One region of the Mesorhizobium sp. 8 genome, then DNA from elsewhere that is predicted to be linked to it. Evidence: predicted binding sites of a transcription regulator. Region 1 holds the regulator's gene; the other holds the start of a gene.
The links. Region 1 encodes HrcA, which represses chaperone genes, less so after heat shock. Its sites were predicted from a motif close to GTTAGCACTCNCNNNNNGNGAGTGCTAAC; they were not measured.

Region 1 (14,310 bases):
GATTGCAGGACGGACCGAACATCGCTCTCATCGCCAGTCTTGTCGGCGACCCGGCGCGCGCCAACATGCTGACGGCGCTGATGGCCGGCGCGGCGCTGACGGCGAGCGAACTGGCGCTGGAGGCCGGCGTGACGCTGCCGACGGCCAGCTCGCATCTGGCCAAGCTGATGGACGGCGGACTGCTTTCCGTGGCGAGCGAGGGCCGCCACCGCTACTACGCGCTGTCGGGGCCGCATGTCGCGGCGATGCTGGAGGCGATCATGGGCGTGGCTGCCAGCGTCGGGCCGAAGCGGGTGCGGCCCGGTCCGCGCGAGGCGACGATGCGCGAGGCGCGCGTCTGCTACGACCATCTGGCCGGCGAGCATGCGGTGAAGATGATGGACGGTTTCGTCGAGCGCGGCGTCATCGTGCGCGACGGGCAGACGGTGACGCTGGGGCCGCTGGGAGCGTCCTATTTCGCCGCGCGCGGCATCGACACGGCAAACCTCGGCACGTCACGCCGGCCGGTCTGCCGCGACTGCCTCGACTGGAGCGTGCGCCGCTCGCATCTGGCCGGCGCGCTGGGAGCCGCGATCCTCGACAGGATCCTCGCCGAGAAATGGGCGCGGCGCGAGAAGGACAGCCGCGTCGTCGCCTTTTCGCCGAAGGGCAGGACGGCGTTCGAGCGGACGTTTTTGGCATGACGTCCCTGTGGCGCAAAAACCACAACGGAAACGCTTGTCGCCACACCCACGGAAAGACCGCCAGTTAGCCGCAATCCCGCCACGAAGTGCCTGATTTCCGGGCGAAAATTAACGTCGTATTCACGAGGGATTCACCACTTCGAGCTACGATGTTTCCCATTCGGAAGGGACTCCGAAAACCGGGACAGGGACTGGTGTAAAAAATGCGTATCCTGAAGCACATTGCCTTCTATGTTGCCGCCATCCGCGAATTCGTCGCGCCGACCTACCGGCCGGAGCGCTATTATATGCGCGGTCCCGGTCCGGCCTGCGCGCGCCGCTCGCACACGCTGGGCTTCGGCACCCGTTAATCGTGACCCTCGCAAGCCGTCACGACAGCCGGATCTGCCGGCCGGGCGCCGATCACCGCGCAACGACCTTCCGCACACAGCGTCCAGCCACCGCCAGTCGCTCCTGAGGCGGCGAGCAGGAGCCGCCGCTGCGGCCCGACCTTCGGCGCGTAGACCCACCAGCCATCCCTGAATACCGAACCCTCCGGCGGGTCCATCCCGGCGCCGGAGCCCTGGATGCGCGCCTCCACCACCTGGAGGCCGGCCGGCGTCACCTGCCAGTGCTCCTCCCAGCGGGTCTTTTCCACAGAATGCGTCCAGGCGAGCGTGAAGGCGGCGCCCGCCAGCACCGTCACCTTGCCGGCGGCGAGGACGCAGATGCTCACGCCACCGCAGCCGTCTGGCGCGTGCGCCACCAATGCCAGCCGATCCACAGGATCGCCAGCGCCCAGCCGATCTCGTCGGTGAGCGGGACGGCGGCGACCAGCAGGATGCCGGCGGCAAAGGCGAGCAGCCGCTCCCACCAGGCGATGCGGGCGAACAGGAAGCCGACGGCGGCCGCGCCCCACAGAAGGATGCCCATGCAGGCCTTGGCGACGATGTAGGTCACCTCGACCGGATAGCCGTAGGCGGCGGCGATGGGGCCGGGGTCCTGCAGCATCAAGGCCGGCGTGTAGACGGCCATGAACGGCACGACGTAGCCGGCGATGGCGAGCTTGGTCGCCTGGACGCCGATCTTCATGGCCGATTCTTTGGCCATCGGGGCGGCGGCGAATGCGGCCAGCGCCACCGGCGGGGTCAGGTCCGCCATGATGCCGAAATAGAAGACGAACATGTGGCTGACGAGCAGCGGCACGCCGAGCGCCAGCAGCGCCGGGCCGGCGAGCGAGGAGGTGATGATGTAGTTGGGGATGGTGGGGATGCCCATGCCCAGCACCAGGCAGGTCAGCATGGTCAGCACCAGCGACAGGAACAGGTTGTTCTCGCCGATGGAGATGATCCAGCCGACGAAGGTGGAGGCGATGCCGGTGAGCGTCAGCGTGCCGATGACGACGCCGACGATGGCGCAGGCGATGCCGACCGGCAGCGCGTTCTTGGCGCCTTCGGCCAGCGAGTCGATGCAGATCTGCACCGTCTCGCGGCCGCCCTTGAACAAGAGGCAGGCGACCAGCAGGGCGGCGATGACGAAGACCAGCAGGTTGACGCCGTATTTCATGAAGGAGGCGGCGGCGAGCCCCAGCGCGATCCAGAAGACGATGCGGAAGGCGAGCGGGCCGATGAGGGCCGCCAGCGGCGTGCCGAGGATGAGCACGATGGTCAGCGCCAGGCCCATGGTGCCGGCGAAGATCGGCGTATAGCCGGCGAACAGCAGGTAGATCAGCGCGCACAGCGGCAGCACCAGCGGCCAGTGCTGGCGCACCGCCGCCCACGGGTTGGGCAGCGAGGCCTTGTCCATGCCGGCCAGCCCCGCCTTGCCGGCCTCCAGATGCACCTGCCAGAAGCAGGCGCCGAAATAGAGGGCGGCCGGGATGATGGCGGCCTTGACCACCTCGGCATAGGAGATGTTGAGCGTCTCGGCCATGATGAAGGCGACGGCGCCCATCACCGGCGGCATGATCTGCCCGCCCATCGAAGAGGTCGCCTCGACGGCGCCGGCGAAGGCGGAGCGGAAGCCGAAGCGCTTCATCAGCGGAATGGTGAACTGGCCCGACGCCACCACGTTGGCGACGCCGGAGCCGGAGATGGTGCCCATCAGCGCCGAGGAGAGCACGCAGACCTGCGCCGGCCCGCCGCGCCAGGAGCCGACCAGCCCGAGCGCGAAATCGTTGAACAGGGCGATCATGCCGGCGCGTTCGAGGAAGGCGGCGAAGACGACGAAGATGAAGATATAGGCGGCCGAGACATAGACCGGCGTGCCGTAGATGCCTTCCACGCCGAAGGCGAAGGTGTCGACGATCTGGGCGAAGTCGTAGCCGCGATGGATGAACGGCGCCGGCAGGTGGTTGCCGACGAAGCAGTAGAGCAGGAACAGGAAGGCGACGATGGCGAGCGGAAGGCCCATCAGGCGGCGCGTCGCCTCGAACACCAGCACGATCAAAAGCACGCCGACGACGAGGTCCTGCGTCGTCAGAAAGCCGGAGCGGCGGATCAGGTCGACATAGAAGATCCAGTGATAGAGGCCGGTGGCGAAACCGGCGATGCCGCACAGCCAGTAGAACGCCTTGCCGGCCATGCTGCGGATGGTGAGGTTGGCGACCAGCGCGAAGCCGAGCAGCAAGAGGAAGCCGACGTGCATGGCCCGCACGATCGGGCTGGGGATCGCGCCGTAGGCCGCCACATAAAGCTGGAACAGCGAGAAGGCCACGGCGATGAGGAAGGCGACCTTGCCGGCGAGGCCGTCGCCGAAACCGGGCGGCAGGCCTTCCACCTGCTCCTCGACGACGGGGATGTGGATGGTTTCGGGCTGGGAGGCGGCGTCGGTCATGGGCTGTCTCTCATGGAAATCGGGAACATCGCCCCTGCCCCTTGAAGGGAGGGTGCCGAGCGGAGCGGGGCCGGATGGATCACATCAAGAGCGCCCCCTCTCCGTCTCGGCTTCGCCGAGCCACCTCTCCCCCCGTTCCGGATGGAGAGGATACGCCTGCCGCAAAGCTTGGCGCCCATCCTCTCCCCTCACGAAGTGGGGGAGAGGTGGCTTGCGAAGCAAGACGGAGAGGGGGAACGCCATAGGCGACGACCTTGCCCCAAACCAAAGCGCCTACTTGATCAGGCCTTTTTCCTTGTAATAGCGCTCGGCGCCGGGATGCAGCGGGATCGGCATGCCTTCGATGGCCTTGGCCGGATCGATGCCCTTGGCGGCGGCGTGGGCGGCGACGAGCTGGTCGAGGTGCTCGAACAAAAGCTTCGTCATCTGGTAGGCCGTCTCGTCGGAAACGCCGGAATGGCTGACCAGGAAATTGCCGACGGCGGCGGTCTGCACGTCCTCGTCCTGCCCCTCGTAGGTCCCCTTCGGAATGACCGCGGCGATATAGGGCGCGCCGATCTTGGCGACATCCTCGGCGGGCACGGCGACGATGTTGATCGGCACCGAGGTGGCGAGGTCGCGGATCGAGGCGACGCCGAGGCCGGACGATTGCAGCGTGGCGTCGAGCTGGCGGTTCTTCATCAGCTCGACCGAATCGCCGAACGGCAGGTATTCGACCTTGCCGAGATCCTCGTACTTCAGACCGGCGGCGGCGAAGATGGCGCGCGCGTTGAGTTCCGTACCGGAAGCCGGCGCGCCGACCGACAGGCTCTTGCCCTTCAGGTCGGCCAGCGTCTTGATGCCGGACTCCTTGGAGGCGACGATCTGGATGTAGTTGGGATAGATGGCGGCGATGCCGCGCAGCTTGTCCAGCTTGCCGGGGAAGCCGGCCTCCTCGTTGCCCTCGGCGGCCAGCTTGACCGAATCGCCGAGCGCGAAGGCGATCTCGCCCTTGCCCTGCTGCAAGAGGTTCAGGTTCTCCACCGAAGCCTTGGTGGCCTGCACCTGCGCATGGGCGCCGGGGATGTTCTTGCCGTAGATCTCCGACAGCGCGACGCCGAGCGGATAGTACACGCCGGACGTGCCGCCGGTCAGCACGTTGATGAATTCGTCGGCCTTCGCCGACAGCGAGCCGAGACCGAGCGAAAGCGCCATCGTGCCGACGGCGACGATCTTGCGGACATGGAGCATCAGTTCATTCCTCCCTGGGTTGCCTTGCCGGGTCACCCTCCCTCAACCCGGAGGCGACACTTTAAGCAGCGGAGCGAAATTGCCAACCCGCAATCGGCGGCAGGCGGAACGGACGACCGGCAGCGCTTGCGCGCCGCGGCGGCCGGGCGCAAAGAATCCGTGGAAATTTTTGCCGCGGCTGTCGAAATCGCCGCCTGCCGCGCGACATCCTTGTGTCCGCACCGATGCGGTCGCGAAAGGGAAGGAACACGACGATGCAATACATGCTTCTCATCCATGTCGACGAAGCCGCCATGGCTGCCGCCGCGCCGACCGCCTCGCCCGACAAGGCCTACGAGATGGGCCAGCCCTTCATGGCCTACAACGAAGCGCTGAAGAAGGCGGGCGCCTGGGTGGCCGGCGACCGGCTGGCGCCGTCGTCCTCGACCACGCGGGTGCGCATGCTGGGCGACAGGACCGAAGTGCTCGACGGGCCGTTCGCCGACACCAAGGAACAGCTCGGCGGCTATTACATCATCGAGGCGCAAGACCTCGACGCCGCCATCCAGTGGGCCGCCCGCTGCCCCGCCGCGCAGAACAAGGCGGTCGAGGTGCGGCCGATCTGGAAGGCGCAGTAGGCGCATCCCGGTGGCCGCCGAAGCCGCCAGCGCGCGGGCGGCCGCCGAGGCCGCCGCCCGGCAAAGCTACGGCAAGCTGGTCGCCTTCCTGGCGGCCCGCACGCGCGATGTCGCCGGCGCCGAGGACGCGCTGGCGGATGCCTTTGCCGCCGCACTCGAGCGCTGGCCGCGCGACGGCGTACCGGACAAGCCGGAAGCCTGGCTGCTCGCCGTGGCGCGGCGGCGCGGCATCGACGCCGCGCGCCGCCGCCTGACCCGCGAAGCCGGCCAGGACCACCTGGCGCTGATCGCCGAGGAATTGGAGGCCGGCATGGCCGAACAGGAGATCCCCGACGAGCGGCTGAGGCTGCTGTTCGCCTGCGCCCACCCGGCGATCGACCCGGCGATGCGCGCGCCGCTGATGCTGCAGACCATCCTCGGCTTCGACGCGGCCGCGATCGCCTCGGCCTTCCTCGTCGCGCCCGCCACGATGGCGCAGCGGCTGGTGCGCGCCAAGGCGCGCATCAGGCAGGCGGGCATTCCGTTCCGCATCCCGGAGCGGCAGGAACTGGCCGGGCGGCTGGACGCCGTGCTGGAGGCGATCTACGCCGCCTTCGCCGAAGGCTGGCTGGACGCCGCCGGCACCGAAACGCGGCGGCGCAACCTTGCCTCGGAAGGCCTTTGGCTCGGCCGCCTGACGGCGTCGCTGCTGCCCAACGAACCGGAAGCGCTCGGCCTGCTTTCGCTGATGCTGTTCGCCGAAGCGCGGCGGGCGGCGCGGCGCGGCCCCGACGGCGCCTACATGCCGCTGGCCGCACAGGACACGGGCCTGTGGGACCACGCGATGATCGACGAGGCCGAGCGGCTGCTGGTCGTCGCCTCGGCGATGGAAGGGCTCGGCCGCTACAGGCTGGAGGCCGCCATACAGGCCGTGCATTCAGCGCGCCGCACGACGGGCGGGACGGACTGGCCGGCGCTCGCCACGCTCTACGAGGCGCTGCTCAAGCTGACCGGCTCGCCGGTGGCGGCGATCAACCGCGCGGTCGCGATCGCCCGGCTCGACGGCCCACGCGCCGGCCTCGACGCGCTGGAGGCGATAGGCGATCCGCGGCTGGCCGACTACCAGCCGTTCTGGGCGGCGCGCGCCGATCTCGCGGCGCAGCTCGGCGACCGCGAGCAGGCGACAGCCGCCTACGACCGCGCCATCGGGCTGGAGCGCGACGAGGCCGTGCGCCGCTTCCTGCTGGCCGAGCGCGACGCACTGGGCCGAGGGAGCGTGTAGTGCCGGTGGTCGTGCCGGCTATCGGTGCTCGTCCGCCTGTGAACGGGGGGCATGGAATTGCCCCGCATTTCCCCCGTCGCATACCCCCACCCCTAACCCCCACCCCTAACCCCTCCCCGCAAGGGGGAGGGGAAGCTGCCGCGCCCCAAGTCCCCTCCCCCTTGCGGGGAGGGGTTAGGGGTGGGGGTCAGCACCGACGAGCGGCAGTTCCTCTCAGTCAACCCACATCTCGTGGCGGACGTTGAGTTCGGCCAGCAGCGGATCGGCGCGCAGGGCCGCTGAGACGCGCTCGACATTGGGCCAGGCGGCCGGCGCTTTGGCGGCCTCCGGGTGCCAGCACACCAGCATGAGCATGTAGAGATCGGCCAGCGTGCGCCGGCCGGCGGCGAGCCAGTCGCGGCCTTCCAGCGCGCGGTCGAGGATGCCGATCTCGCGGTCCATCTCGGCCAGCGCGGCCTGCTTGACTGCTTCGATGCCGCCGGCATCGGTGGTGTAGCGATGGGCATAGAAATAGCGCAGGTCGGCCGGATAGAGCGCAGCGGCCATGAACGCCATCCAGCGCAGGAAATCGGCGCGGCCCGCCTCGCCGGCGACGGGGCCGAGGCCGGCGCCGGGATGCCGCTCGGCCAGAAGGATGCACATCGCCGCCGTCTCGGTCACGGCATGGCCGTCGGGCAGGACCAGAACCGGCACCTGGTTCATCGGGCTGATGGCGAGGAAGTCCGGCACCGGGTCCGGCGTCTTCTTCACGTCGATCAGGTCGAACGGCGCGCCGGCGATCTTCAGCGAGGCCTCGACGACGAAACCGCCGGAGCCGGGCCGCGTATAGAGCTTGTACATGCGAATCCTCCCCTCGCCGTATCGCGAGACAGGAGGATGTGCCCTCGAGCGCCGCCGCGCTCAAGCCGCGCCAGACGGTTTTTCGTGAGGGCCAGCAGCACGAGCCGGACAAGGGCGATGGGTTTTTGCTAATCTGGAGTCTGGCCCCTCCCCCGTAGGAGATCTATCGGCTACGACGTGCCCCCCTCTCCGTCTCGGCTTCGCCGAGCCACCTCTCCCCCACTTCGTGAGGGGAGAGGATGGGCGCCAAGCCTTGCAGTCATCCTATCCTCTCCACCCGGAACGGGGGGAGAGGTGGCTTGCGAAGCAAGACGGAGAGGGGGAGCCTTATTTGCAATAGCTCCGCCTCAAAGGTGAGGAGCCATCCCAACGCCCGCGTCAGTTCCCCAACCCGTCGAACAGGACGGTCGACAGGTAGCGCTCGGCGAAGGAGGGGATGACGACGACCATCGTCTTGCCCTTGTTTTCCGGCCGCGCGCCGACCACCGCTGCCGCCTGCAGGGCGGCGCCCGAGGAAATGCCGACCGGCACGCCTTCCAGCCGCGCGACCAGGCGGGCGTCGGCGACGGCATCTTCGTTCGTGACGGTGACGATCTCGTCGTAGACGGAAGTGTCGAGCACCTTCGGCGCGAAGCCGGCGCCAAGGCCCTGGATCTTGTGCGGGCCGGGCTGGCCGCCCGACAGGATGGCGGACGCTTCCGGCTCCACCGCCACGACCTGCACCGAGGGCTTGCGCTTTTTGAGCACCTGGCCGACGCCGGTGATGGTGCCGCCGGTGCCGATGCCGGCGACGAGGATGTCGACCGCGCCGCCCGTATCGTTCCAGATTTCCTCCGCCGTGGTGCGGCGGTGGATTTCGGGATTGGCGGGGTTCTCGAACTGCTGCGGAATAACGGCGTCCGGCAACTTGGCGACCAGTTCCTCGGCCTTGGCGATGGCGCCCTTCATGCCCTTCGGCCCGTCGGTCAGCACCAGTTCGGCGCCGAGCAGCAGAAGCATCTTGCGCCGCTCCGACGACATTGTCTCGGGCATGGTCAGGATCAGCTTGTAGCCCTTGGCGGCGGCGGCGAAGGCGAGCGCGATGCCGGTGTTTCCGGACGTCGGCTCGACCAGCGTGGTGCGGCCGGGCACGATGCGGCCTTCCGCCTCCAGCGCCTCGATCATCGCCACGCCGATGCGGTCCTTGACCGAGGCGATGGGGTTGAAGAACTCCAGCTTGGCGAGCAGGTCGGCGACGATGCCCTTTTCCTTCGCGAACTTCTCCAGCCTGACCAGCGGCGTGTCGCCGATCGTTTCGGTGATCGAGGCGAAGATGCGGCCGCGGCCGGGCACGCGCGCGGACGGGTCGGGCTTGGTCATGCGTCTGGCTCCCTGAGATTCGTGAAATGCAAGATAGGATTTTTCATCGTGGAAGATAGGCCGGCACGCCAGAATAGCCGAGTGGGCGGCGTTGCAAAGGCCGTGTACGGCTGGAATAAAATTCTCCCAGGCGGCGAAAAACAGGACTGTAATTGCGCTTCGCGGTTTCCGTCATGGCTTCGCGCCGTCATAGGCGACGCGCCAGATGGTGCCGGACCCGTCCTCGGTGACGATCAGCGCGCCGTCCTTGGCCACCGCCACGCCGACCGGGCGGCCCCACACCTCGGCATCCGACAGGACGAAGCCCGTCATGAAATCCTGATAGGCGCCGGTCGGCTTGCCGTTCTCGAATTTCAACCGCACGACCTTGTATCCGGTGCGCGTGCCGCGGTTCCACGAGCCGTGCAGCGCGACGAAGGCGTCGCCCCTGTATTCGGCCGGGAACCGGTCGCCCTCGTAGAAGGCGATGCCGAGCGGCGCCGAATGCGCCTGGATGAGCACGTCCGGTACCGTCGCCTTGCCGGCGAGGTCCGGCCGCGCGCCGGCATGGCGCGGGTCCTGATGATCGCCGATGTAATACCAGGGCCAGCCGTAGAAGGCGCCGTCCTGCACCGTCGTGGCATATTCGAAGGGCACGTTGTCGCCCAGCCCGTCGCGCTCGTTGACGACGCACCATAGCGCGCCGGTAGCCGGCTGCACCGTCATGCCCGAACAGTTGCGCAGGCCGGTCGCGACGACACGGCCGTTCTTGCCGTCGGGATCGTAGGCGCGGACTTCGGCGCGGCCCTCCTCCGAGCCCCATGCCGCGCCCGGAGCCTGCCCGTCGATCCAGCCGGCCGGCGCCTTGCCCATGCCCTCGGCGGCGTTCGAGTCCGAGCCGACGGAGACGTAGAGGGTGGCGCCATCGGGCGAAAAGGCGATGTCGCGGGTCCAATGGCCACCGGTCGGCAGGTCGTCGACGACCATCCCGGCCTTGCCGGACGCCTTCAGCTCGCCGCTACGATAGGGGAAACGCACGACGCCGCCGGTCTCGGCGACATAGACCCATTGCGGGTTGTCAGCCGGATGGAAGGCGATGCCGTAGGGCCGGGCGAGTCCCTTGGCGAAGATGCCTTCCTCCGCCACCTTGCCGTCCTTGCCCAGCCGGTACACGCGTACCTGACCGGCGCGGCTGTCGGCGACGAACAGGTCGCCGTTCGGGGCGACGCGGACGGCGCGCGGATTGCGGATGCCCGACGCGATGCGCTCGGCCGAAAAGCCTGGCGGCACCTGCGGGCCTTCGCCCTTCGGTTCCCGCGCGCGGTCGGCGCCGTTGGAGGCCGAATCGGTGGCGTAGGGCCTGGGCAGATCGCCGGGAGCGATGAGGCGCCACAGGCCGGGCCGGTCGTCGTGCCAGCCACCGAAAGCCTTTGCTCCCTCAAGGGGAGCGGACGGGTCCTGGGCGGCGACCGTGCCGGCACAGGCCAGCAAGACCGCTCCGCCCAGGAAAAAGCCGCGCATTCCGGTTCTTGCCTGTTCCGCCAATGCCGTGTCCTCCACGCAACCTCGAGCCGACGACGCACAGCCGCCGGCAACGCCGCCTTTACCTTGCCATATGGTTCGCCTTGCATCGGCAACAAGTGCGGCGTCTGCTTGAGCCATGCGACCAAGCACCGCCTTTCCAGTCATCGCGGTCGCCTCGGCGTTGCTCTTCACGGCGGCCGGGGCCTTGGCCGGAAACGTGCCCGCGCAAAGCTGCACGGGGCAGGACTGCATGCGGGACAACACCCAGCCGGCCGAGACCTGCCAGGGCCGCGACTGCGATCCGCCGACGCCCGGCGAGGCGAACGACTGCGACGGACGGGATTGCCAGCCCATCCCCGAGGACAACGTGCCGATACCGGAAGACAAGCCGATTCAGCCTTCCAACCCCGGCCAGCAGTAGGAAGCCGCGTCGCGGCCAGTCAGGCCCCGATCCGGCCTGCAGGCAATGGAAGCGCCGACGACGCCGTCGGGTGGCCGCCAAAGCAGAATTCCCGGACAGGTCCTCAGCCGAGTTCGGCGTCGAGCTGGCTCTCCAGCCTCACCAGGTCGGCCGGCAGCGGCAGGCCGAGCGCGCGCAGCTCGTTCAGCTTCTCGCGCACCTGCTCGCGGATCTCGCGGGCGTCCTCGGGCTGGTTCACCATGCTGGCGAGAAGAAGGTCGATTTCGGCCTTGATCGATTCGAACGCCATGGTTCCCTCCTGTCGGTCGTCGCCGCCCGTCCGCTCAGCGCAGCATGCGCGATATGAGCTGCGCGGTATAGTCCACCATCGGCACGATGCGGGCGTAGTTCAGCCGGGTCGGACCGATGACGCCGAGCGCGCCGATGACGCGCGCATCTTTGTCGCGGTAGGGCGCCACCACCAGCGAGGAGCCCGACAGCGAAAACAGCTTGTTCTCCGAGCCGATGAAGATGCGCACGCCCGAGCCCTGCTCGGCGAGGTCGAGAAGCTGGACGAGGCCGTCCTGCGTCTCCAGGTCCTCGAACAGGTGTTTCAAGAGTTCCATGTCGGCCTGCGCCGAGACGTTTTCCAAAAGGTTGGCGCGGCCGCGCACGATGAGGCGCGACGGCAGGCCGCTTTCGGCGCCCGCCCACATCGCCAGGCCCTTTTCAACGAGGTCCTGCGACAGCGTGTCGAGGGCGGCGCGGGTTTCCTGCTTGCGCCGCTCGATCTCAGCGCGCGCCTCGGCCAGCGTGCGACCGCGGATGTGGGCGTTGAGGAAGTTGGAGGCTTCGTGCAGCTGCGAGACGGTGATGCCGGCCGGCAGCTCGATGATGCGGTTCTCGACGTCGCCGTTCTGCGACACCAGCACCGCCAGCGCCTTGGTCGGCTCCAGCTGGATGAACTCGATGTGCTTGAGCGCGGCCTCGCTCTTGGCGGTGAGCACCAGCCCCGCGCCGCGCGACATGCCCGACAGCAACTGGCTGGCCTCGGTCAGCATGTGTTCCAGGCTCGTCCCCTCGCCCGACGCCTTCATCTGCGCCTCGATGGCGCGGCGCTCCTCTTCCGCAAGGTCGCCCAGTTCCATGAAGGCATCGACGAAGAAGCGCAGGCCCGCCTGCGTCGGCAGGCGGCCGGCCGAGACGTGCGGCGCGTAGATGAGGCCGAGATGCTCGAGGTCGCTCATGACGTTGCGCACCGTCGCCGGCGACAGCGACGACGGCAGGATGCGCGAGAGCGAGCGCGAACCGACGGGCTCGCCGTCGCGCAGGTAGGAATCGACGATGCGGCGGAAGATGTCGCGCGAGCGCATGTCGAGCGTCTGCAAAGTGGGCGACTGCACGGTCGCGTCGGTGATCGGCCGGGTCATGCGGACAAAACCTCCGGTTCAAGGATATAGACGGGAACGGCGCCGACGCAAGGACGTGTCCCGTCCGGGACAGGGCGTTTTCCTTTGCACGCCACGCCTGCCGGGGCTAAAAGCCCGGCACGATTCAAAATCCATGAAAGCGAGCCCGAATGCGTCCCTCCAAGCGCCAGAACGACGAAATGCGCGCCATCTCCTTCGAGCGCGGCGTCTCCAAGCATGCGGAGGGCTCGTGCCTGGTGAAGTTCGGCGACACGCATGTGCTTTGCACGGCGAGCCTGGAGGAGCGGGTGCCGGGCTGGATGCGCAATTCCGGCAAGGGCTGGGTGACGGCCGAATACGGCATGCTGCCGCGCTCGACCGGCGACCGCATGCGCCGCGAGGCCTCCGCCGGCAAGCAGGGCGGCCGCACGCTGGAGATCCAGCGCCTGATCGGCCGCTCCTTGCGCGCCGTGGTCGACATGCAGGCGCTGGGCGAGGTGCAGGTCACGGTGGACTGCGACGTCCTACAGGCCGACGGCGGCACCCGCACCGCCTCCATCACCGGCGGCTGGGTTGCGCTCTACGACTGCCTGCGCTGGATGGAGGCGCGCCAGATGGTGAAGGTCGACAAGGTGCTGAAGGACCATGTCGCGGCGATCTCCTGCGGCATCCACGACGGCCAGCCGGTGATCGACCTCGACTACCTGGAGGATTCGTCGGCCGGCACCGACGCCAACTTCGTCATGACCGGCAAGGGCGGCATCGTCGAGATCCAGGGCACGGCCGAGGGCGAGCCGTTCTCGGAGGATCAGTTTTCCGCCCTGATGGGATTGGCCAAGCGCGGTATTTCGCGGCTGGTGGATTTGCAGAAGATGGCGGTGGACTGACGGGGCGCAGATGCAACCTTCCGCCATCCTCGAATCGGCGCTCTACGTCACCGACCTCGACGCGGCCGAGAACTTCTATGCCGAAGTCCTCGGCCTTGAGCGGATTGCGAAAGTGGAAGGCCGGCATGCGTTCTTCCGCTGCGGCCAAGGCGTGCTTCTGCTGTTCGTCGCCGAGGCGACGCGGGAGCCGCCCCCGCCCGGCGCCAAGCTGCCGGTACCGCCGCACGGCGCCAATGGGCAAGGGCACCTGTGCTTTGCCGCTTCAGGCGATGACATCGAGCGCTGGAAGGCCCATCTGACGGGCAAGGGCGTCGCCATCGAGGCCGATTTCATCTGGCCGCCCAAACCGGGGCAGGAACGGGGCGGCCGCTCGATCTATTTCCGCGACCCGTCCGGCAATTCGCTGGAATTCGCCGAACCGAAAATCTGGAACCTCTAGAATGCACGCCCTGACGGACAAGAAGATCGTCGTCGCCAGCCACAATGCCGGCAAGCTGCGCGAGTTCGCAGACCTGCTCGGCCCCTTCGGGCTGGAGGCGAAGTCGGCCAAGGAGTACGGCCTGCCGGAACCGGACGAGACCGGCACGACCTTCGAGGAGAACGCCTACATCAAGGCTCACGCGGCCGCCGTGGCGACGGGCCTGCCCGCCATGTCCGACGATTCGGGCCTGTGCGTGGACGCGCTCGACGGCGCGCCCGGCGTCTACACCGCCAACTGGGCGGAAAAGCCCGAGGGCGGGCGTGATTTCGGCATGGCCATGCAGCGCACCGAGGTCGCCCTGCAGGAGGTCGGCGCGACCGAGCCGGCGCAGCGCACCGGCCGCTTCGTCGCCGTCATCTGCCTGGCCTTCCCCGACGGAGAGGCGGAATATTATCGCGGCGAGGTCGAGGGCACACTTGTCTGGCCGCCGCGCGGCGACCTCGGCTTCGGCTACGACCCAGTGTTCCTGCCCCACGGCTATGACAAGACCTTCGGCGAGATGACGGCCGAGGAGAAGCATGGCTGGAAGCCGGGCGACGCGGAAGCGCTGTCGCACCGGGCGCGGGCCTTCAAGAAATTCGCCGAGGCACGGCTGGGACAGATTTGATGCTCCCCGGCATAAACGGCCATCATCAGCGCCGCCCCTCACCCTTACCCTCTCCCCGTAAACGGGGAGAGGGGAGCGCCCACGTCGCAGCAGCTCGCCTCTCCCCGTTTACGGGGAGAGGCTGCCGGCAGGCAGGTGAGGGGCAGCGCCGGCATGGCGTCGGAATGCACCCATGATGCTCGACCGCACACCCGGTTTCGGGGTCTACATCCACTGGCC
Region 2 (14,310 bases), 820 kb from region 1:
CTCGATATCGGCGAAACGACATTGGCGGCACTACCGCTCAGGGGCCGGGAGCGGTCAGTCAAGTTTTGGCATCCAAGCTGGAGTTGCAGACGTTCGCGTCAGCCGTTGCAAGGTCGCCCCGGAAGTGACGCGGAAAGTGGCCCGTCAATCAGGCTGGGAAGTCAGTACAGCCGCTCTTGTCGCAGCGCTTTTCCAGTGCTGTTCTGCTCTTCGCCATCGTCGGGTCGATTGAGTGTGACCGTACAGCGGATGAGGAAATTCCAGTCAGGTCCGTGCTCGATGATGAGATGGAGATCCGAAATCTCCTCGAAATAGTGCTCGACACTCTTCGGCCCGTCATCGGTGCGATAGTCGATGACGGCCTTCCAGCGTTTTTCGCCATGAAGGGTGACAACGTTGTTCATCTACGCTCCGTGGCGGTCACGGCACTCGATCTGAGGCCGAGAAGGTCTATTGCCGAGGTCAATACAGGCGCAGCGTGGAGTCGATCCTGATCCCGGCGCCCGTCACTGCGGTGATGAAGGCGGAACTGACCTGCTCCGGCGTGGCGGTCCCCAGTTTGACGCTCGAGCAGCAGTTCATGGCGTCGGACCACGCCGGGCTGTCATGCTCTCCCCAATGGGCGAACAGGAAATCAGCCGCCTGGGACACCGACGAGATCAGGCTAAAGCCTGCTCGGTCGTCGTAGATCACCAAAGGCCCCCTGAAGTTCTGGCTGTTCATGGTAGACCTATCGGAATCTCCGACATACGCGTTCCGCGCTCGCCTGAGGATCGGACGTCTCAGTGCATCCAGTGTCTGCGTTTCGTTTCGGTCGCTCTGCGCGACGAGCCGTCGGTATCGTTCCGCCTGCGACGCCGCGCTTCGTCAGGCTGCGCTTCCAGCATGGCGGGTTTGAAGCGTTTCGCCACGACAGGCGGTTTTCCCAGCAGCATGTCGCAGAATTTTGTCATGGCGTGCCGATAAGCGAAATAGGTCGAAGGCATAGTCATCATCCTTCCCTGTTGGAATTCGGCGATCGTCTTTTGTCCCGTTGCTGTGATCGTACCGTGCAATCCGGCTAGGTGTGTTTGCGCCTGTTTATCCGCCTCTGAGTGGGCGGTGTGTTCGTGTTTGTCGCTTCGCTGGCCAGCCTGGCCAGCCTCAACCGCTCGGTCTTCTGTTCCCGCACGGCCGCTTCGCCGTCGATGATCTGGCGGGCAGCCCTGGTGGTGGCGTCCTGCTTCGTTTCGATGGCGGTCGGCTTCGGCTTGAATATCCCCTGCGGCATTTCGGGGTGTCGCATGTGCGGGTCTCCGATCATGAAAAGAAAAAAGGCCGGGGCTTGCCCGACCTCTCTCACCTGCGCTCTGCAGCCAGTGCCAGTACATCCGTGGTCAAAGGCCAGCGCAATCGTTATGCTGCCTGCAGGTTCTCGGCCGCGCTCTTGCCGTTGCGGTCGTCCTTCACGACGTCGAAGCTGAGCTTCTGGCCCTCGGCGAGCGAGCGCATGCCGGCGCGCTCGACGGCGGAGATGTGGACGAACACGTCCGGCTGGCCATTGCCGAGTTCGATGAAGCCGAAGCCCTTGGCCGAATTGAAGAACTTCACGGTTCCAGTATTCATGACGATTTCCTTTCAATCATCCATAGAAAATTTCTTGCCGCGCAAGATGCGTGACAAACGGTTCAGATCGATTTTGATAGGAGAAGATCGCCGAAGACGCAGCTCGCGTCAGAAACAAAGTTCGACAGCCAAGATCGATATTTAGAACGTAGACCTATTCGGTGTTCGAAACAAGGCAAGGGTCTGGAATAAAACTTGCTGCCTCCTCAGCACTGATCATCTCGGCGGAATAGGAATTTCTACGTCTTCGCAGGCCCTCACGCTCCCCGCCGTCCGTTTCTTGCGGCCTCCGGCTTGATCCTTATCCGCAGCATCCCTCCTTCAGGATGGTCGATCTCGAAGGCGTTGGTCTTGCGTACGAGATCGCTCAGCTTGCGAAAGCCGAAGGTGCGGGGATCGAAGTCGGAGGCCAGATTGGCAAGCTGAGTGCCAACCGCACCGAGCGGAACCCAGCCGTCCTCGCTTTCCATCTGAGCGATGACTTTCCGGATGATCGGCACGGCGGCGGAGGGTGATTGCAACGGCTTTGCGCTCGGTGCAGCCTCCGGCTCGTTTGCCGGCGCGGATGCAAGAAGGTTCTCGGTATAGACGAACCTGCGACAGGCCTGCCGAAAACTCTCAGGCGTCTTCTGCTCGCCGAAGCCGAACACGTCGATGCCCTGCTCGCGGATGCGGGCGGCAAGCCGGGTGAAATCGCTGTCGGAGGAAACCAGGCAGAAGCCGTCGAAACGACCACTGTGAAGAAGATCCATCGCGTCGATGACCAGAGTGATGTCGGACGCGTTCTTGCCTGTCGTATAGGCGAATTGTTGCTGCGGAATGATCGCGTGCCTCGATAGCACGTCGGCCCAGGCCTTCGAGCGTGAGCTGGAAAAATCGCCATAGATGCGACGGACGCTGGCCTCGCCGATCTTGGCGATCTCCTCGAACAGGCCGTCGGCGATCTTGGCCGAGGCATTGTCGGCATCGATGAGAACGGCAAGGCGCGGCGAGCGGGGTTCGGATAGCATCGCAGCTCCTTAGGCCAGTCTCTGCTCGAATTCGGTCACCTGCGTCTTTGGTCGTAATCCCGTCGCAACGACGGAGACCCTGAACCTTCCTTCCAGAGCCGCGTCGAATATGGCGCCCACGATGATGTCGGCATCGGCATCGACCTCCTCGCGGACGCGGGTCGCGGCCTCGTCGACCTCGAACAGCGTCATGTCCGGCCCACCCGAGATCGAGACGAGCACGCCTCTCGCCCCACCCATCGACGCCTCGTCGAGAAGCGGGTTCGCGATCGCCGCTTCGGCCGCCGCCTTGGCCCGGCCGTCGCCCGAGGACTCGCCCGTCCCCATCATCGCCCGGCCCATGTCGCGCATCACCACGCGCACGTCGGCGAAGTCGAGATTGATCAATCCCTCCTTCACGATGAGATCGGTGATGCAGCCAACGCCCGCGTAGAGGACACGATCGGCCATGGCGAAGGCATCCGCGAAGGTCGTCCTGGCGTCGGCGACCCTGAAGAGGTTCTGGTTTGGGATGACGATCACCGTATCCGCGCATTCGCGAAGCCGCTCGATGCCATCCTCGGCCGACTGCATGCGCCGCCTGCCCTCGAAGACGAACGGCTTCGTCACGACTGCGACCGTCAAGATGCCGGCCTGCCGTGCTGCGTGCGCGATGACAGGAGCGGCGCCCGTCCCCGTTCCGCCGCCCATGCCGGCCGTCACGAAACACATATGCGTTCCCGCAAGATGGTCCATGATCTCGTCGATTGACTCCTGCGCGGCCGCATCGCCAACATCCGGCATGGAGCCGGCTCCCAACCCTTCCGTGACGCCGGCGCCCAGTTGGATCAGTTTCGATGCCTTGGACATGGCAAGCGCCTGGGCATCCGTGTTGGCGACAAGGAATTCCGCGCCCTGCAATCCGGCGGCGATCATGTTGTTGACGGCATTGCCGCCGCCGCCGCCCACCCCGATCACGGTGATCTTAGGCTTCATCTCGGTGATTGCCGATCTGGCGTTCATTGCCGTCTTCCTCTCAGAGGCTCGCTTGCCGGTCCGGAACCGGCGCCACGCGCTGCGAATCAGGACAACACCCGCCGACAGCAAGGAACCAGACCGAGGCCTCGCCCGCAAGCGGCGGCTCTGCCATCCGAGTGGTCTCAATGTCGAAGTGTCTATACTTGAAGTCTTCCTTGGCTGCTGAGCTGCGAATTCTCTTCAAGAGAAAAACAAAAACGGAAACGCCTTGTTTGCAACTCAATTAAGGCGCATAAATAGACCTCGTTGATTTGGCCGATTTGGCTTGCGCGGTGTCAGAGACCCGCCAATTTATTCCGAATTTTCGATAGCGATATGATTGTGCCGACCGGCGCAACCGGCCGCTTCTGCTCGAAGCCTGGAAATGAACGCCGCGCCGACAGCGTATGGACCTGACAGGCGGAACTTCGTCTGCGGTTCGGGCAGCGGCATCTCCGAAAGGGTGGCAGGCATGGACAACCGCACCACGCAGAAGGTCGTTAGCTTCCTGTCGGCGTTTTCGCTGCCGGGGTTTGATGCGCCGCAGCCGCCGGGCGACTATCTCGTCGACCAAGACGAAGAGCCTATCGAGAGCGGTTCAAGCCTCGCCTGGCGACGTGTCGCAACCTTCATTCATCTGCCAGCCATCTCGAAAAGGGCAACCATCCAGCAGATGGTGCCGATCGATCCGGCTTTCCTTGAAGCCGCGCTGGAACGGGACCCAAGACAATCATGACCACGACAAGCTTCGTGCACCGTAATTCCCGCCCGCTCCGCCGCGAGGTCGCAACCCACCTTTATGCCGTGGGACAGGCCGTCAGGTTGAAGGGCAACTTCGGCACATTCCCGAAGACCGCGGAAATCTACCACATCACCGGCATGCTCCCTCCGAGGGGAGATTCCCCGCAATACCGAATCCGCAACGATCAGGAGCGCCATGAGCGGGTGACCACACAGGACAACCTCGACGCGGTACGGCCACCGTCGGAAAGCGAAAACGCAACCCTGCTCGAAAGGACGTTCGGCCATGGCCAAGGGACAAAAACGCAGCAATCGCGAGATTCGGAAACCGAAACAGGCAAAAGCGCCGACAAAGGCCGATAACCCTTTGGGCAGCCAGCTCAGGCCCGCCGCCAACACGTCGAGCGGCAAAGTCAGGAACTGATGAGCCGTGGGGATCGGGTCCGGCCTTCGGGTTCCAATCGATCTCCGGTGCCCGATGGCTTTCTGACGGTGCAGCGCCGCAGACACGAAGAAAGGACGCCACCATGAATGCTCACGAGATCGGACAGCACGCCCCGGCAGATTCCAGGCGGGAAAGCAGGAGCGAAGCGACCTGTCATGACTCCATCGACTACCAGTATGGCCGTCGGGTCGAACGGGACGGTTCCTGGAGCATCTATCACGTCTTCACGGGGATCCCGGCGAAAATCCAGGGCCTTGCCATGATCGGCATGAGCCATGACGGGGCCACCGAAGGCATGCTTTCCCTCAATCGCCGCAACGAGGCGCGTCGGCGTGAGCATGGTAGGTCGCTGGCCCGCCGGTTGCCCGGCCAGGAGGGCTCGGCTTGTCAGCCGTGACGCTCGACTTTCCCAACCCCAGCCGCAGTTTCGACGAAGTACGCAATGCGGTCCGCTTTATCGGCCACGACGGCATGTTCGAAGTCCGCTTCTTTATCGAAGCCGATGCGCTCGCAGGAACCGGCGCAAGCACGGGCAGGACAGAGGCAACGGAGGCGGCCTGTCTTGCCGCGTTCGATCGGGCGCGCGCCTCGATTTACGAAGTTGCCCGCAAACTCTATTCGCGTGGTCGGCAGACGAACTACGTCATAACGGTCGGCGACTTGCGTTGATGTACCGTCCTCCGGCGAAGGCCGTGGCTCGCAGCTCACATCCATCTGCCTAGCATCTCGATCTCGGTGGACAGCATCCGGGTATTTGGGGGGGCGGATTGCGATCGCAGCCTCCAGGGAGAAGCCGGTATCTTTTGACAGCCTAGCGCTGTTCGTGCGACCTGAAGTTCTTGCTCTCGATGTCGATGATGTCGCCGCAATTCTGGCATTCCAGCTGCGTGTGCGTACGAATCCAGCCGACGCGCGTCTTTGCCTGATGATGGCAGCGAGGGCATTCCACATCGATTTCGAAGTCGTCCGTCTCGCGCTTCGTCATTGCAACTCCGAGGCCATTCTACGCTGCTTCAGCCTTCGTCGGCAGCGGGCTCCCGCGCTTCGTCCTGTGCCATGGACGAGGGCTTGTCTTTTGCTGCTTTCGCGGCAAGCTTCGCTTCTTTCTTGGCCGCCTTGGCCTTGTCTCGTTGACTACGCTCGTATCGATAATTCGGCTTCATCGCCATTCGAGCCCTCCGTTTGGATAGATGGTATGCTTCATCAGGCGAATGTCCGCAGAAATTGAAACGGCGGGTTCCGATCCCGCCAGCGCATGCAACTCAGCCTGCGGTTGTGAGCGGCCGTCGTCAGTAAATTTTGACCGTGCGATCGTAACTGATCCCAGCACCCTTCAGTGCGGAGAGGAATGCGGCACTCGCATCATCGGCAGCACCTTCTTCGGCGCAGCACCTCATCGCGTCGGTCCAGGCCAGGCTGTCGTTTCCAAGCCAATGGTCAAACAGAAAATCCGAGGCCTGTTGCATGGATTCGATGAGCACGAACCCCAGTGGACCGGCGATATAGACGACCACGGGAGCTCGAAATTTTTTGGCATCCATCGTGCAACCTACGCCCGATTGCATGGAAAGGCGAGCATGGTAGACGTATTATTCGTCTGATGGCAGCTTTCAGGATTGCATAGCGGCAAGCTGAACGACCAGGTTGGCGGCGCATAGCGGTCGGTCAAAGCCCCATAAACCACGTCTGCGCAGGGTCAAAATCGTCCAATCGACCGGAAGCGATTCGAACTTTTTCACCGCCAAACGCCGCCGTTTGTACGCTTTTTCGCGCAGGGGCCATCTCTCACTCTTTGCGTGGGCGTAGTTTCGGCGGTTATCGGCGGCAATAGAGGGCAATCGGCGGAATTTGGCGCACCGTCTCAGGTGATGATGCGAACTATGTCTACTCCATAGCCCTCTAAGGCCCTCCCTTTGCGAGAAACGAAGCTGATAGCACTATTGTAACAGTTCGCTTCCATCCACGCCAACGTGGCGTCGATCATAGCTGTTGATACGGCATGGCGTCTGCCTCGCGAAACGAGACGAGGCGCTGGCTGTTTTCATCCCACAGGACGAGTTTCACGCAGCGGAGGCTTTCCGTGATGGTGATATGGCCGATGCCGCGCAGTTCCGGATAATCCCTCAGCACCTCCGGAAGCCGGTAATACGGCACCCTGCTCGAAAGATGGTGCACGTGATGAATGCCGATGTTGGCCGTCAGCCATCGCAGGACAAACGGCAGTTCATAATATGAGGAGCCGTGCAAAGCGGCGTCCTGGAACTGCCATTGCGGCTTTTGCGACCAGTGCGTTTCCTCGAACTGATGCTGCACATAGAACAGCCAGATGCCGGCCGATCCTGCCAGCACCACGACCGATAGCTGCACAAGCATGAACGTCCCGAAGCCGACCAACCAGACGAGGCCAAGGGCCAAGACCAGGATCGCCAGGTTGGTCGTCATGGTCGAGACCCACGGTTCCATGCCCGAGCGCATCATGCCGAAGGGCAGTCTTTGCTTGAACAGGAAAAGCCAGATCGGGCCGATGCCGAACATCACGAACGGGTTGCGGTAGAGCCTGTAAGCGAGGCGGCGCGATTGCGAGAGGGACCGGTACTCGGCCACGGTCAGGGTCGTGATGTCGCCGACGCCGCGCTCGTCGAGATTGCCGGCCGAGGCGTGATGCGTCGCATGCGCGCGACGCCAGTAATCATATGGCGTGAACGTCAGGACGCCGATCGCGCGACCGGTCCAGTCATCCGCCTTGCGGTGGGCGAAGAAGGAGCCATGGCCGCAATCGTGCTGGATCATGAACAGGCGAAGCAGGAAGCCTGCCGCCGGAACAGTCAGCGCCACCCCCCACCAGAAGCCATGATGCACCGCCATCGCGGCAAGCGTCCAAAGAGCGACGAACGGGAGAAGGGTGACTGTCAGTTCAAGCAGGCTGCGCCCCCTGTTTGGTTCCCGATAGCTGGCGAGAACCTTGGGCCAGGCCCGTTCGCCGCCCTGAAGCGGGGAGATGGATGTGGCGGCTTGCGTCAAAGACAATGGTCGGGCCTCGATTTGTCTAGAGACTGCTGCGCGGAGCGATCCGCCAAGCAGGAGCCATGGTGTGGGGAAGTGGTTACGCTTGCGTTTTCATAGCAGACGGTTGTCCTCGGCCGTCTGGCGGGCACGCCGGCGTGTGCCGTCGGTGTCGGCTTTCCGGCGCCGTTCGGCAGCCGCCTTGCGGATGCTTTCGAAGCGGTTTTGTTCGTACTCTTCCGTTGCCGGCTTCGGATTGGTTTTCCTGACAGAGTCGGTCATCGAATGGACTCCTTTTGGTGGATGGAAAGAGATCGTCGGAAATCTGTCCGGCGATCAGGGATATCTCTTCTCGAAGGTTTATGCGGCGAGAGCCGTGGCGCAGCCTTGAACACCCAGCCTATCGGGGCTGGTCTGTCCAGGCATGGTCGCCCAGCCGCCGGCCTCGATGAACTGGCGTTTCGTGTAGCCGTCGCTGAGGGCCTTGAACTCGACAAGTTTCGCCGCCTTGTCCGGCGCCGCGTTGAACCGTTCGACGCATATGGCGGAGGCCAGTTCTCCCCGCGCGTTGTCACCTGCTGTCGCGGCCATCGCCTGCGAGGTGCCGCCGGTCACCCAGCCGCCCCAGCTGAAGCCGACGACCATCGTGGCGACGATCGCCGCGATACACGCCCAGACCAGCATGGTCTTCGTTGGCTGATAGTCTTCCCAGCGCCGCGAGAGAGATCGTTTCGTCGTGCTTTGCATGGCCATGGTGTCAATCCTTTCCGATTGAAGTTCCGATTGCCCTCCGCCGCCGTCGGCGGAGAGTTGAGGCACTGCCTTCGCATGTCGGCTCTGCGCGACCGCCTGAAACGAAATGCGAAATCGGTAGATGCCGTCCCGGCATCCGCGACCGTCGATGCGCCTAGTAGCCCATGCCGCCCATGCCGCCGTTTGCGGCTGCCGAGGGGGCGGACTCCTTTGTCGGGATATCGGCAATCATCGCTTCCGCCGTGATCAGCAGGGCGGCGATCGAGCCGGCATCCTGCAAGGCGGTGCGCACCACTTTGGCGGGATCGATGATGCCGGCCTTGATCATGTCGACATAGGTCTCTGTTTGCGCGTCGAAGCCCTGGTTGTGATCCTTGCTGTCCGCGAGCTTGCCGATGACGATGGAGCCCTCGACGCCGGCGTTTTCGGCGATCTGGCGGACCGGCGCTTCCAGCGCCCTGAACACGATCGAGACGCCGGCGGTGATGTCGGCGTTGGCGCCCGTCAGCGAGGCCAGCACGGCCCTGGCGCGCAGCAGCGCGACGCCGCCGCCCGGAACGATGCCTTCCTCGACCGCCGCGCGCGTGGCGTTCAGCGCATCGTCGATGCGGTCCTTCTTTTCCTTGACCTCGGTCTCGGTCGCGCCGCCGACGCGGATCACCGCGACGCCGCCGGCGAGCTTGGCCAGCCGCTCCTGCAGCTTCTCCTTGTCGTAGTCGGAGGTGGTTTCCTCGATCTGGGCCTTGATCTGGGCGATGCGCGAGGCAATGCCGGCCTTGTCGCCGGCGCCGTCGATGATCGTGGTCGTGTCCTTCTCGATCACGACGCGCCTGGCGCGTCCGAGCATGTCCAGCGTGACGTTTTCCAGCTTGATGCCAAGGTCCTCGGAGATCATCTGGCCGGCACTCAGAACGGCGATGTCTTCCAGCATGGCCTTGCGGCGGTCGCCGAAGCCGGGCGCCTTGACGGCGGCGACCTTAAGGCCGCCGCGCAGCTTGTTGACGACGAGCGTGGCCAGCGCCTCGCCCTCGACGTCTTCGGAGATGATCAGCAGCGGCTTGCCGCCTTGCACGACGGCTTCGAGGATCGGCAGCATTGCCTGCAGATTGCCGAGCTTCTTCTCGTGGATGAGGATGTAGGGGTCCTCCAGTTCCACGCGCATCTTCTCGGCATTGGTGACGAAGTAGGGCGAAAGATAGCCGCGATCGAACTGCATGCCCTCGACCACGTCGAGTTCGGTCTCTGCCGTCCTGGCTTCCTCCACGGTGATGACGCCCTCGTTGCCAACCTTGTCCATCGCCTTGGCGATCATGGCGCCGACAGTGGCGTCGCCATTGGCGGCGATGGTGCCGACCTGGGCGATCTCGTCGGACGATTTGACCTTCCTGGCATTGCCCTGGATTTCCTTGACGACGGCCGCCACGCCGAGATCGATGCCGCGCTTGAGGTCCATCGGATTCATGCCGGCGGCGACCAGCCTGGCGCCTTCGCGCAGGATCGACGCGGCAAGCACGGTGGCCGTGGTGGTGCCGTCGCCGGCAAGATCGTTGGTCTTGGACGCCACTTCGCGCACCATCTGCGCGCCCATGTTCTCGAACTTGTCGGCCAGCTCGATCTCCTTGGCGACGGTGACGCCGTCCTTGGTGATGCGCGGCGCGCCGTAGGCCTTGTCTATGACCACGTTGCGGCCTTTCGGTCCCAGCGTCACCTTGACGGCGTTGTTGAGCAGTTCCACGCCACGCAACATTCGGTCGCGCGCGTCGGTGGAGAACTTGATTTCCTTGGCAGACATGATGTTTGTCCAATCGATTCTTGAATGAGGCCGATCTTGAATGGGGACGCGGTCAGGCGGCCTTGCCGGCGGCCGCTTCGGTCTTTTCGACGATGCCCATGATGTCAGCCTCCTTCATGATCAGGAGGTCCTCGCCGTCGATCCTGACCTCGGTGCCGGACCATTTGCCGAACAGGATGAAGTCGCCCGCCTTGACGTCGAGCGGGATCAGGGTGCCGTTTTCGTCCCGAGAACCAGGTCCGGAGGCGACCACCTCGCCTTCCTGCGGCTTTTCCTTGGCGGTATCGGGAATGATGATCCCGCCCTTCGATTTCAAATCGCCTTCCGCGCGTCGGATGACGACGCGGTCGTGGAGCGGACGGAATTTCATTGGGATCTTTCTGCGGCCGCGCGTAGGGCTGCCACATCACCAACATAGGGCGTTTGGCACTCGATTGATAGGACTGCCAAAATTAATTCTTGCGTATTTCAAAATACCTCTCTGACTATCTTAAATAATTTTCAGAAATTATCACTTTTCAAGGGCCGTATTTTGGTTTCAAGCGATTGTTTATTTTACGTAAATTGAGATTTTTAATTCGTGTCCATAAATAAAAAACTATTCCGCGCCTTGTTCGCAGCTCAATTGAAGCGCATATACGTGGCTCGTTGATTTGGCCGATTTGGCTTTAGCGGTGTCAGAGACCCGCCATTCACTACCGAATTCTCGATAGCGGCTTTATTGCGCCAATCCGGCGCATGTGTCGTTCCGTTCGAACCTCGGAATGAACGCCGGCGCTGACCACGGATGTACTGGCAGCGTCGGCATCGTTCCGGTTCGGATGGGAATAATGCAGGAGGCGCCTTTGCGTGCTCCTGCGGAAATCGCAACCATGGCCAGCCGTACCACACAGACCGTCGTCCATTTCTCCGCGCCGTTCCGGCTGCCGGACTTCGATACGCTGCAGCCGGCCGGAGACTATCGCGTCGACCATGACGAGGAAGCGATCGAGGGCGCCTACTGGCTTGCCTGGCGGCGTATCGGCGCTTTCATCCACTTGCCGAGCATCGGGACGCGCGGATCGACGCATCAGATGGTGCCGATCAATCCGGCGGATCTCGATGCCGCACTCGAAAAGGATAAGCAACCATGACCGCCATGAGCATTCTGCGGCGCAACGCGCGTGCCAATCGCCGCGAGGCTCCGACGCATCTTTTCGCCATTGGGCAAACGGTGCGCCTGCGCGGCAGTTTCGGCACATTCCCGAAGAGCGCGGAAATCTATCACATCACCGGCACGCTGCCGCCGCGGGGAGATTCGCCGCAATACCGCATCCGCAACGATGACGAGCGTCATGAGCGGGTGACGACACAGGACAGCCTCGAAGCCGTCCGCTTTTTGCAATCCGGCGACGGCGCAACCCTTCTCGAAAGGACGTTCGATCATGGCCAAAGGACAGAACCGCGGCAATCGCGAGATCAGGAAGCCGAGGCAGGAAAAGGCGTCGCCCAAGCCTGAAGGAGGATCCAGCAACCCGGTCAAACTCGCCGCGAACAGCAACGTTTCGGTTCGCAAAGGCAGGGATTGACGGCCTCGATGCGGTTGAGCAGGTACGAGTGGTGAAGATCGGAATCGAGTTTTACCGGACCCGCGGCGCGGATGATGCCCATGCCGTCGTCGGCCGCGAAACCGTGGAGGTCGATGATCTCGACGGCGCCATCGCAGCCGCGCGGCTGTTGGCGCGGACCCTCGACATGCCACAGCGTCCCGACTCCATGACGATCACCGACGCGAACGGCAGAATACACTACTGCGGCATCATCGGCTCGGAAGCGGTGGACGAAGGAAGGCAATGACCATGAATATGCAGCACCTCACGGAGACTGAACGGAAGCGAATTGCCGCCGCGATCAGCGTCTGGGAAAACGAAGGCGGCGCGCCCGGTCAGGATTCCATGCACCATCAATATGGCCGCCGTATCGAAGCCGACCGTTCCTGGACGATCTATCACGTCTTTACCGGCATTCCGGCGCGCTTCGGCAGCGATGCCATGACCGGCCTGAGTCGATCGGACGCCACGCGGGGCATGTTGTGTCTCAACCTTCGCAACGCCGAGCGCCGCAGGGAACGCATTGAACTCTCGCCCTTCAGGGCAATCCCGAAACCGGCGGAGCGCAGGTCATGACGCTGGCCTTTCCCAACCCAAGCCGCAGCTTCGACGAAGCGCGCAACGCCGTTCGTTTCGTGGGTCATGACGGCATGTTCCAGATCCGCTTCTTCATCGAGGCGGATGCGCTCGCGAAGCCCGACACCAAACGCGAGGCGGGCGCGCTGGAAGCGAAGTGCCTGTCGGCTTTCGACGCCTTGCGCACGTCTATCTATGATGTCGCGCGCAAGGCCTATTCGCACGGCAGGCGCGATTCCTACACGCTGACCGCTGCGGATCTCCACTAGGCGGATTTCCATGCTGATCCGCTATGGCTATGAGATCACGTTGACATGCCAGCAGCCCACGGCCCTTGTGTGCCTGTTATCGGTCCATGAGGACCGCGCGACCGACATCAGGGTGCCGGAAACGACATTCACCACCCCCGAGGTATCGATCTCGACCTACCGCGATCTCTTCGGCAACCGTTGCCGGCGTCTCGTCGCGCCGGCCGGCGACCTGACCATGTGGGGCGATGCGACGATCAGGGACGACGGTCAGTTGGACAGGGCGCTGCCTGGTGCGCGCGAACTCGCGGTTCCAGAACTGCCGGACGACAACCTCGTCTACCTGATGGGCAGCCGCTATTGCGAGACAGATCGTCTCAGCCAGACCGCGTGGGACCTTTTCGGCACGATCTCGCCCGGGTGGGGTCGCGTGCAGGCGATCTGCGACTTCGTCCACAATCACATCCGCTTCGACTACATGCAGGCCCGGCCGACGCGCACGGCCTTCGAGGTCTATCACGAACGCGTTGGCGTCTGTCGCGATTTCGCCCACCTTGCTGTCGCGTTCTGCCGCTGCCTCAACATTCCCGCCCGTTATGTCAACGGCCATCTCGGCGACATTGGCGTGCCGGTCGTCGATCCAATGGACTTCAGCGCATGGATGGAGGTCTTCCTCGACGGCGAATGGTACACATTCGATCCGCGCAACAACACACCGCGGATCGGCAGGATCGTGGTGGCACGCGGCCGTGATGCCGCCGACATCCCATTGATCAATTCGTTCGGCCCCCATGTCCTTAAAGCGTTTCGGGTGTGGACTTATGAGGTGTCGGACTGACTTCCCGACAATCAAGTCCCAGCCTCATCGTTGAGAGACCAGAGTATGGTGTAGCAGTTTAACCGTCTTGCTTTCAGTCATCAATTTAAGCGTGAAGGTTGAATACCATGCGACGATGCCTTCAGATGCAAGCCTTTCGGAGGAATCCTTCCATGCCGGATCAATTCGATGTCTGCGATCACGTGAGCTGGAATTCCGAAGCCGGGCGCGTCAGCGGCACGGTTATTCGCCTTCATACGCAAGATTTCGCAGTTAACGGCTACACGCATCATGCGAGTGCGGAAGTGCCGCAATACGAAATCAAGAGCGGCAAGACCGAACACATCGCCTTCCACAGCGGTTCGGCGCTCACCAAACTTCGCGACTGACGTCATCATTGCCAGGCGCGATCGATGATAGAAAGCGATCGCCAATGTCCACGACTTCCCCACCCCCCTCACCCGAACCGCTTCGCTATAAGCTTAGCGACGCCGGCGACCGCATCCGTCTCAATCACTGGATGCCGCCACAGCAGGGAATTTTCCCCCACATCCGCATCGGGAGCCGCTGGATCAATACGTTATGGTTTCTGCCGATCGGCGTCGCCGCGCTGCTCTGCCTGATCGCGCTGGCGCAAAGCCTGCGTGAGCTTCCCGGCGTGGCGGCCTTCATCCAGAACCATCCCGGCATCGCCCAATCGGCACCATTGGTGGACTCGGGCTTCCCGTGGTGGCT

Region 2: the regulator HrcA is predicted to act here: its motif matches at 10,768-10,796, upstream of FGU64_RS21520 (co-chaperone GroES).

What each region holds. Positions count from the first base shown of each region.
Region 1 is NZ_CP040914.1:3,646,217-3,660,526, reverse strand. It holds gene FGU64_RS17725 (winged helix-turn-helix domain-containing protein) at 3-683, shown strand; gene FGU64_RS17720 (hypothetical protein) at 887-1,033, shown strand; gene FGU64_RS17715 (DUF1850 domain-containing protein) at 1,030-1,398, opposite strand; gene FGU64_RS17710 (TRAP transporter permease) at 1,395-3,497, opposite strand; gene FGU64_RS17705 (TAXI family TRAP transporter solute-binding subunit) at 3,771-4,727, opposite strand; gene FGU64_RS17700 (YciI family protein) at 4,982-5,344, shown strand; gene FGU64_RS17695 (DUF6596 domain-containing protein) at 5,355-6,605, shown strand; gene FGU64_RS17690 (glutathione S-transferase family protein) at 6,819-7,445, opposite strand; gene cysK (cysteine synthase A) at 7,824-8,804, opposite strand; gene FGU64_RS17680 (sorbosone dehydrogenase family protein) at 8,976-10,304, opposite strand; gene FGU64_RS23350 (hypothetical protein) at 10,558-10,728, shown strand; gene FGU64_RS17675 (hypothetical protein) at 10,832-11,017, opposite strand; gene hrcA (heat-inducible transcriptional repressor HrcA) at 11,052-12,137, opposite strand; gene rph (ribonuclease PH) at 12,287-13,003, shown strand; gene FGU64_RS17660 (VOC family protein) at 13,014-13,442, shown strand; gene rdgB (RdgB/HAM1 family non-canonical purine NTP pyrophosphatase) at 13,444-14,091, shown strand; gene hemW (radical SAM family heme chaperone HemW) at 14,264-14,310, shown strand, end outside.
Region 2 is NZ_CP040914.1:4,462,221-4,476,530, reverse strand. It holds gene FGU64_RS21590 (NADPH-dependent F420 reductase) at 1-315, shown strand, start outside; gene FGU64_RS21585 (DUF982 domain-containing protein) at 463-723, opposite strand; gene FGU64_RS21580 (hypothetical protein) at 1,061-1,285, opposite strand; gene FGU64_RS21575 (cold-shock protein) at 1,396-1,605, opposite strand; gene FGU64_RS21570 (NYN domain-containing protein) at 1,863-2,615, opposite strand; gene ftsZ (cell division protein FtsZ) at 2,625-3,617, opposite strand; gene FGU64_RS21560 (hypothetical protein) at 4,084-4,347, shown strand; gene FGU64_RS21555 (hypothetical protein) at 4,344-4,715, shown strand; gene FGU64_RS21550 (hypothetical protein) at 4,880-5,194, shown strand; gene FGU64_RS21545 (DUF1488 domain-containing protein) at 5,191-5,466, shown strand; gene FGU64_RS23370 (hypothetical protein) at 5,609-5,782, opposite strand; gene FGU64_RS23365 (hypothetical protein) at 5,811-5,966, opposite strand; gene FGU64_RS21540 (DUF982 domain-containing protein) at 6,087-6,338, opposite strand; gene FGU64_RS21535 (fatty acid desaturase) at 6,778-7,818, opposite strand; gene FGU64_RS23360 (hypothetical protein) at 7,915-8,082, opposite strand; gene FGU64_RS21530 (hypothetical protein) at 8,161-8,553, opposite strand; gene groL (chaperonin GroEL) at 8,708-10,345, opposite strand; gene FGU64_RS21520 (co-chaperone GroES) at 10,398-10,715, opposite strand; gene FGU64_RS21515 (hypothetical protein) at 11,218-11,478, shown strand; gene FGU64_RS21510 (hypothetical protein) at 11,475-11,843, shown strand; gene FGU64_RS21505 (hypothetical protein) at 11,945-12,181, shown strand; gene FGU64_RS21500 (hypothetical protein) at 12,184-12,510, shown strand; gene FGU64_RS21495 (DUF1488 domain-containing protein) at 12,507-12,779, shown strand; gene FGU64_RS21490 (transglutaminase family protein) at 12,790-13,596, shown strand; gene FGU64_RS21485 (DUF2945 domain-containing protein) at 13,749-13,964, shown strand; gene FGU64_RS21480 (molybdopterin-dependent oxidoreductase) at 14,009-14,310, shown strand, end outside.